DNA from 2 places in the Pseudalkalibacillus sp. R45 genome. Region 1 is predicted to be linked to the other one. Evidence: a T-box and tRNA genes for the amino acid it is inferred to sense, from the RefSeq annotation. Region 1 holds a T-box; the other holds one or more tRNA genes.
What was found. The T-box of region 1 lies ahead of argS (arginine--tRNA ligase). A T-box ahead of a tRNA ligase gene usually reads a tRNA of that ligase, here a tRNA-Arg.
Positions count from the first base shown of each region.

Region 1 (4,131 bases):
CTGCAGTTTGTCTTTTTCTTGTAATGGCAGTCGTTCAGGTTGCAATGGATAACTTCCCATCAAGTAGCGAACATTCTAGTGAATCAAGTGATGCTGGAATCAATTCAGCAGCCGATAAAAGCGCAAGCCCGGAAAGCGCTGCCCTCCCCGAAAGAACGATGCCTGCTTTAGATGAATCAGATAAGGGAGATGCCAAACTAGATGCATCGAAGGACGATTTTTCGATAGCTGAAAAAGATGATGGCCAGCAACAGACGATCTCCGGACCCTTGTTACCTATAGACGATCGTCTTTTAACAGTGTATGAACAGGTGAAAGCTGAGCAGAGCCAGGATGCACTCAAAGGTCTGCATCCATTCGGGGTCATGCAGATCCATTATCATGCGATCCAACAAAATGACTATGAAACCGTGTATATCATGTATTATCAAGATCCCGCTGGATCCATGCCATCCAAACAGCACTATCTTGATGAAATTGCAAAAGACCCCGTATTGCGCAAAAATACCGAAAAGAAACTGCAAGAGATCCAGGAAGTGGAAAAATTCAATCAAGTCGTTAAAGAGACACCTATGGATCGAGAAGAAGCGTATATCACATGGGGCGGCACCGGGGAAAACATGAAGTTCTTCAGGCTCGTCCGAGATGAAACAAAAGATATCTGGGCGGTCTCATGGCTCGCCTCTCAATAAAGAAAACTTGGCAAAGCTAAGCCCTTACGAAGGCTGAGCTATAGTTGCCTATTTCTTTCTTAAAGCGTTAATCAAGAAAACCTGAGTGGAAAGGTACCTCCATTCAGGTTTTCAGCTTTTTCCTCAAAATGGTGCTACGAGTTCAACTTTGATCCGATCGGGATCTTCGAAATAGACGGCGTAATGGTCAGATCCACCTGCATATGGATGACGATCCGGATATAAAACCGTCACGCCTCTTTTCTTCAATTCATCCGTCAGCTGATCGACTTGATCCATGGATTCCGCATAAAAGGCTAAATGGTTGAGACCGACCCGACAGCGGTGGTACGGAACGTCAAGGTATTTCTTTTCAGCTTGGACGAATACGATATAAGAATCTTTCAGCTTCCAGCTTCGTCCCTTACCCCATTTCTGATATTCGAAATAGCCGAGCTCCGGAAGAAGCCATCCCCAGAACTCAATCGTTTTCTCCAGATCAGAGACATATAGTTCAATGTGATGGATGAGACCCTTCTTCCTTCTCATTTTATATCGATCACCCCTTCTTACATCTTCTCCGGCGCCTTGATGCCAAGCAGCCGAAGTCCTTCCTTCAACACAACCGTCACAGCTTTTGCTACATTCAACCGGGCCAATTGTTCCTCTTTCGTTCCAGACAGGATCCGTACTTTCCCATAATATTGATTGAAGTATCGGGACAACTCGATCAAATACCGTGAGATGATCGACGGTTCATATTCCTTCAAAGCCCGGTCCAGCGTACCAGGAAACTTCTCAAGCGTCAGGATGATCTCCCATAAATACGGTTCGTCGATATCATAAGAAGCTGCTGGTTCCTCAATCGTCCATTCTCCCTTCGCTAACAACGTACAAGCACGTGCATGTGAATATTGGACATAAGGGCCAGTTTCTCCTTCAAAACGGAGCATGCTTGTAATATCGAATTCGACGCTGTTCAATCGTGATTGTTTCAAATCATTGAAAATAACTGCGCCGACTCCCACCATTTCTGCAACCGTTTCTTTATTTTCCAACGTCGGGTTTTTACTCTCGATATTTTCTTTTGCCTGCTGAATGGTTTGAGTAAGGACTTCTTCAAGCAATACCGTCTTCCCTTTTCGTGTAGACATTTTCTTTCCATCTTGCAGGATCATCCCAAAAGGAATATGATCCATGTCATCTGCCCATGCATATCCCATTTTTGAAAGGACTTTTTTCACTTGTTCAAAGTGCAAGGATTGCTCGTGACCAACGACATACAAAGATTTCACAAATTGATAGGTTGTTTTTCTGTATTTAGCCGCTGCCAGATCTCTTGTCGCATAAAGAGAGGCACCGTCCTTTTTCTGGATCAGGGCAGGCGGAAGGTTGAACTCTGAAAGATCGACCACCATCGCCCCCTCTGACTCAATTAACAATTTCTTTTCGCTGAGCTCTTCTACGACGGGTTTCATTTTATCATTGTAGAACGCTTCCCCATTCATCGAATCGAATTGCACATCAAGTAAATCATATATCTTTTGGAACTCCTGTAAGGATTCTTCTCTGAACCAGGTCCACAATTTTCTCGCTTCTTCATCTCCGTCTTCCAGTCTTTTGAACCATTCTCTTCCTTCATTGTCAAGATCAGGGTTATCCTTCACTTCTTCGTGGTATTTAACATACAGAGTGTTCAATTCCTTAATCGGACTTTTCTTGACGGCCGTTTCGTCCCCCCACTTGGTGTAGGCTGTCATCAGTTTTCCGAATTGTGTGCCCCAATCCCCTAGATGGTTGATACGGAACGGCTGGTATCCTTTTTTGGAAGCGATGTTGGCAATTGCATTACCAATCACCGTTGAGCGCAAATGCCCCATGGAAAAAGGCTTGGCAATGTTCGGTGATGAGAGATCGATGGTAATAGTACCTTTATTCGTCGTTTCACTTCCATATGACTGTCCATTTTTTAAAATCTTAGAAATGACCGCTTGTGTCAGTTGCTTTTTAGGCAAGAAAACGTTCAGGTAGGGTCCTGCAGCTTCTATTCGTTCAAAGTGGGTTGACCCCTTCAAATCTTCTGCTAATGTTTGGGCAATTTGAACCGGTGATTTTTTAAACGTTTTTGCTAGTATAAAACATGGAAAGGCAAGGTCTCCTAAAGATCGGTCTGGTGGTACTTCCAGGTTTTTTTCGATATCGCTTGCCGGAAGATCGATCACTTTCTCTAAATGTTGGGCTGTGTATTGCTGTATTGTCATGGCCATTCACTCCTTCTTTTTCAATTAAGGCTCATTCAATAAAAAAAACGCCTCTCATTAAATGAGAGACGAGATTATCCCGCGGTACCACTCTGCTTGTTCCACATTAAGAACCAACTTTGTCCCCATAACGCAGGGCGGCGGCTTTTCCTACTCGCTTTCAAAAAAGCTTTTCCGAGGTGCGGTTCAATAACAGGCTATACTGGACTTCCACCAACTCCAGTTCGCTTTCAGGATCACCTGATATCTACTCTCCTCTTCAAGAAAGTTCGTTGTTAATTTTTTCTTATTATAGTCATCTTCACGATAAATGGCAATAGTAAATGAGGAAGAGTTTTGCGGGACCTATAACTTTAATAAATTAACAAAATTTGTTATTATGAAGATTCGGAATGAACGCCATTTAAAAGAAATACGGAACTTTCTGTTCATTTGCTCGTCTATAAAAGAGGTATGGATTATGCAACAGTGTGCGCTTGTGTCAACTAGGAGGTTGCAATTATGAAAGAGCGAATCAAAAATTACGATAGCGTGATCATTACAGCATTTCTGCTGTGGATCAAAACCTATTTCGTTTATAAAATATGCTTCAACCTAGAGACGAGCAATTGGGTACAAGAATTGATCCTGGTAATCAATCCTCTTAGTTCTGTGCTTTTTTCTTTAGCACTTGTCTTTCTCTTCCCAACCCGCCTGCGTAATCGAGTCACCTTGATCATTGCAGCTTCATTTTCAATCATCCTGTATGCCAATACATTGTATTATCGGTTTTTCAATGATTTCATCACTGTCCCTGTTTTATTCCAGACGAATAACGTCGGGGACATCGGAAACAGTGTCATTGCACAAACCTATTGGTATGACATTATCTTTTTTGCCGACCTCATTCTCTTGCACTTCTTATACAAGCGCGGCCACCTAAAGCAAACAGCTTATCCGAAAGCCACCCTGTATAAATTACTGATAACCGCTGTTGTGATCCTAGCTGTCAATCTTGGTCTTGCAGAATCTGAAAGACCGGAATTACTGACACGGACATTTGATCGGGAACTGCTTGTAAAAAACCTTGGTACTTACAATTACCATCTGTACGACCTCGTTTTGCAGTCTAAAACATCTGCTCAGAAGGCTTTAGCGGATAACGTGGATATCGTGGAGGTCAATCAGTATACAGCGCATAAATCAGTAGAGCCGAATGA
Region 1 is NZ_JBQQCL010000013.1:65,216-69,346, reverse strand. It holds gene ACTWQL_RS18605 (hypothetical protein) at 1-692, shown strand, start outside; gene ACTWQL_RS18600 (VOC family protein) at 816-1,220, opposite strand; gene argS (arginine--tRNA ligase) at 1,241-2,932, opposite strand; T-box leader at 2,994-3,204, opposite strand; gene ACTWQL_RS18590 (LTA synthase family protein) at 3,434-4,131, shown strand, end outside.

Region 2 (4,131 bases), on a different contig from region 1:
TCGCGCCTTGTTTTATAACTTACTTTATATTATGCAACAGTCTTGCTATTCTCTACAAGAAAATCGATTGCTTTACGAACCTTCAAATCACCCTTCAACAGGTCAGGTCCACCTTGCATAGCTAGCATTTGCTTCATCTTATCAACTTCCATTTGGTACATTTCAGCCATTTTCTTGATTTCTTCTTCAACTTCTTCTTCAGATACTTCGAAGTTCTCAGCTTCTGCGATCGCTTCAAGAGTCAAGTTTGTGCGAACACGCTTTTCAGCGTCTTCTTTCATTTGTTCTTTCAATTGATCTTCAGAAGTTCCTGAGAACTGGTAGTACATATCAAGGTTCATACCTTGCATTTGTAGACGTTGGTCAAATTCCTTCATCATACGGTCAAGTTCAGAATTAACCATTGCTTCTGGTACATCAATTTCTGCGTTATCAGACGCTTTTTGAACAAGTTGATCTTTCATTTCATTTTCAGCTTGAGTTGTTTTATCATTTTGAAGACGCTCTTTGATTTGGGTTTTCAACTCATCAAGAGTCTCAACTTCTTCATTTGCATCCTTAGCGAATTCATCGTCAAGCTCAGGAAGTTCCAACTGCTTGATTTCATGGAGTTTAACTTTGAATGTTGCTGCTTTTCCAGCAAGCTCTTCAGCATGGTATTCTTCAGGGAATGTTACTTCGACATCCTTTTCAACTCCAGCTTCTTCACCTTCTAGCTGCTCTTCGAATCCTGGAATGAATGAACCAGAACCGATTTCAAGAGAATAATTCTCAGCAGTTCCACCTTCGAATGCCTCACCGTCAACATATCCTGCAAAGTCGATAACGACAGTATCGCCTTTTTCAACTTTACCGTCTTCTTTAACTGTCAGTTCAGCATGCTTCTTTTGAAGAGCTGTCAATTCTTCTTGTACATCTTCATCTGTCACTTCTGTGTCCTGCTTTTCAACTTCAAGGCCTTTGTATTCGCCAAGTTTAACTTCAGGTTTTACAGTAACAGTCGCTTTGAAAACAAGGTTTTTACCTTTTTCCATTTGCTCGATGTCAACATCAGGTTGGTCAACAGGGTCGATTCCTGTTTCTTCTACTGCTTGGCTGTAAGCACTAGGAAGCAGTATATCTAGAGCGTCCTGATAAAGTGCTTCTACCCCGAAACGCTTTTCAAACATTGAACGTGGTACTTTCCCCTTACGGAAGCCTGGTACGTTCACCTTTTTAACGACCTTCTTGAACGCCTGATCCAATGCTTCATTTACACGTTCAGCATCGACATCAATGGTCAATACACCTTGATTACCTTCTTGCTTTTCCCATTTTACACTCATGACTATAATTCCCTCCAACATTTATCTTCTTATAACTTCATTAACGTACGAATGAGTTTGCAACCACTACATTATAACACATGAACATTGGTTTTCAACTAGTTCGGCTGGTCATCCTGCAGACCGACTTCTTTCATCGATAGACGTTCGATTTCCAAGATCTTTTCAACCACATCATCAAGTAATTCTTCATCCAATGAAAAAGCAACCTGCAGTTCGTCTCCATCATAATCCATACCATTCAACCTATGTGCAACTTCAAGAACCGCTACTGCCCATAATTGTTCATTAAGAGGTTCGGGCTGAAACGGATAGATCATGAACAAGTAATGATCCCAAATTTGCACAGCCATTTCTAGCAAGGACGGATTCTGTTGTTCAAGTTGATGCTCAATGATCGTCTTTACGAGTCGGTAAAATTGTCCTTCCGGTATATCATGTAGTTGATCGGGACTAACACTCATCGTCTTGCCGAATTTATGTATACGGATTGTTTCTGATGCGTCCCCATCTTTCAACATCTGTAAGACGATGGTCTTTAACGATGGATTGGCATCGGGATATGTAAGAAAATTCTTCAACTCGTGGCGGACAGTCGGTTGATCTGGCTTTTCTATGGATTGGACAGCTTGCCATTGTTTTTTCGAGTCCGAAGACTTTAATTGTTCTGAAAGATGATCAAGTTCCTGATCGGAGAATTTCGTTTCAAAAACAAAGTCATCACTCGGTTCTTCCTCTGCCATCTTTCGGCTGAAATATAAAAGTTGGTAGAAATTTTCGGCCATTTGCGGCGGCAAGCTTTGTTCTTGTATGACAGCTTCGAGAATTTCTACGACTTCTTCATAATCACCTAATTGGATGAGGATCGATATGTAAATTTGAAGGACATCATAATACTCACCGATGTCTTTTTTGAGAATCTCGTCACATTTTTCCTTTGCCTCTCTTAGGTCACCTAACTCAACCAGGCTCAAGACTACTCCTACGTTGCCTTGTGGGTGATCAGGATCCATTTCGATCAGCTGGCGGAAAAAATTCAGCGATTCTTTATATTTCTTTTGTTTAAGGGCTGACATTCCCTTGTTCACAAGCTTTGCAGTAAGGTTTGGGAAGTAAACGATTTTACTGTCACGCGGCCCTTTATGGTCTTTTTCCAAAACAATCTCCCCGCTTTTTATCAATCGTTTAAAGCAAGTTTAGCAGTTTAACTTCCTAAAAACAAATGTTTACATATTAATTCTATATTACAGTTATTTTTGCTGTTTTATTCAAAGGAGTACCGGACTAGGGGGTTTCATATGTAGCGTTATGGTGCAGCTTTTACCTGTTTTTTGCGCTCGAAGTGTCTTATGAAGCATTCATACGGACACTCAGGTCCAATTTTTCACGCTTAAGTGGTTTTATGAAGCTTTTTAAAGTCAATTCTCTATTCGTTTTATGGTAAAAAAACGCTCCCCAGCTTTAAGCAAAGGAAGCGTTAGTATGTATTAAGTATGGCGTCCCAGGAGCGATTCGAACGCCCGACCGACAGCTTAGAAGGCTGTTGCTCTATCCTGCTGAGCTACTGGGACATGATATCAAGAAGCACATTCATTTTTTGTCGTCCCGATTTCAGAATGTTTGACTAGATGTGGCTCAATCGGTACGCTGTTGTCATCACTGACGAAGCATACTCGACCGTGCTGAGCTACTGGGACATAATGTAGAGACATGATATTAAGGTGTAAATGGAGCGGGTGATGGGAATCGAACCCACGACCAGAGCTTGGAAGGCTCTTGTTTTACCACTAAACTACACCCGCATCAATCAGCGACAATAATTAATATATCGAATTCCGATTGAAATGTCAATGGTTTTCTTTCTGATCGTGGGCTCATTTCCACTAGAGTTCATATTCTGTTGATAAATCGGTCAATTCATCACCATCATATTCAAAGAATCGTACTCTGATATGACTGCGGTCTTTGCACTCGCAAATTGCATACGTCCGTTCGCGACGATTTCTTGGTAAACGAAGGCTGCCAGGGTTCACAAAAACCATTCCATTTTGCTCGAATGATTCTGCAACATGGGAGTGGCCGAAGAACACTAGATCCGCTCCTTGTTCCTCAGCTTTATAAGCCAAATTCATATAGGACATTTTTACATTGTATAAATGTCCATGGGTAACGAATAAGCGAAATCCTTGTTCTTCAATAAGGGTTTCATTAGGAAATTCATCATGCCCTAAATCCATATTCCCCTGGACATTGTAAAAAGGTTTAAGCCCCTCATCATCTGACGGTAGTTCAGAGTCTCCGCAATGAACCATGACATCGACCTGGTTTTTATGCAGTTCGACAACTTCTTTCAGTTCTTTGGTAAGACCATGGCTATCACTAACGAGTAGAACGTTCATTGTGAGGTCCTCCTTTTATGATTTCAAAAGATTTCAGACCAAGTGTTTCGTAATTCACGCAGTGCATTTGCACGGTGACTGATTTTGTTCTTTTCCTCAGGGGTCATTTCAGCTAATGTCTTTTCTTTTGAAGGAACATAGAAGATTGGATCATAGCCGAATCCATCCGTGCCCCTTCTCTCGTTCAGAATGAGTCCTTCACATTTTCCTTCGACACTACTCGTTCCTTTCCCCGGTTGGGCCACTGCTAAAACACATACGAATCGGGCGTTACGTTCTTTTTCTGAGACAGACTCCAATTCAACGAGTACTTTTTCGATATTGGCTTCATCATTCTTTTCTTCACCTGCATATCGTGCCGAAAAGATTCCTGGCCGTCCATCGAGTGCGTCAATGACCAACCCGGA
Region 2 is NZ_JBQQCL010000005.1:219,690-223,820, forward strand. It holds gene tig (trigger factor) at 30-1,325, opposite strand; gene ACTWQL_RS11825 (hypothetical protein) at 1,424-2,482, opposite strand; tRNA gene ACTWQL_RS11830 (tRNA-Arg) at 2,820-2,896, opposite strand; gene ACTWQL_RS11835 (hypothetical protein) at 2,903-3,037, opposite strand; tRNA gene ACTWQL_RS11840 (tRNA-Gly) at 3,054-3,127, opposite strand; gene ACTWQL_RS11845 (metallophosphoesterase family protein) at 3,209-3,724, opposite strand; gene ACTWQL_RS11850 (XTP/dITP diphosphatase) at 3,748-4,131, opposite strand, start outside.
Region 2: it has a tRNA-Arg gene. The T-box ahead of argS (arginine--tRNA ligase) is inferred to sense a tRNA for this amino acid. The anticodon was not compared.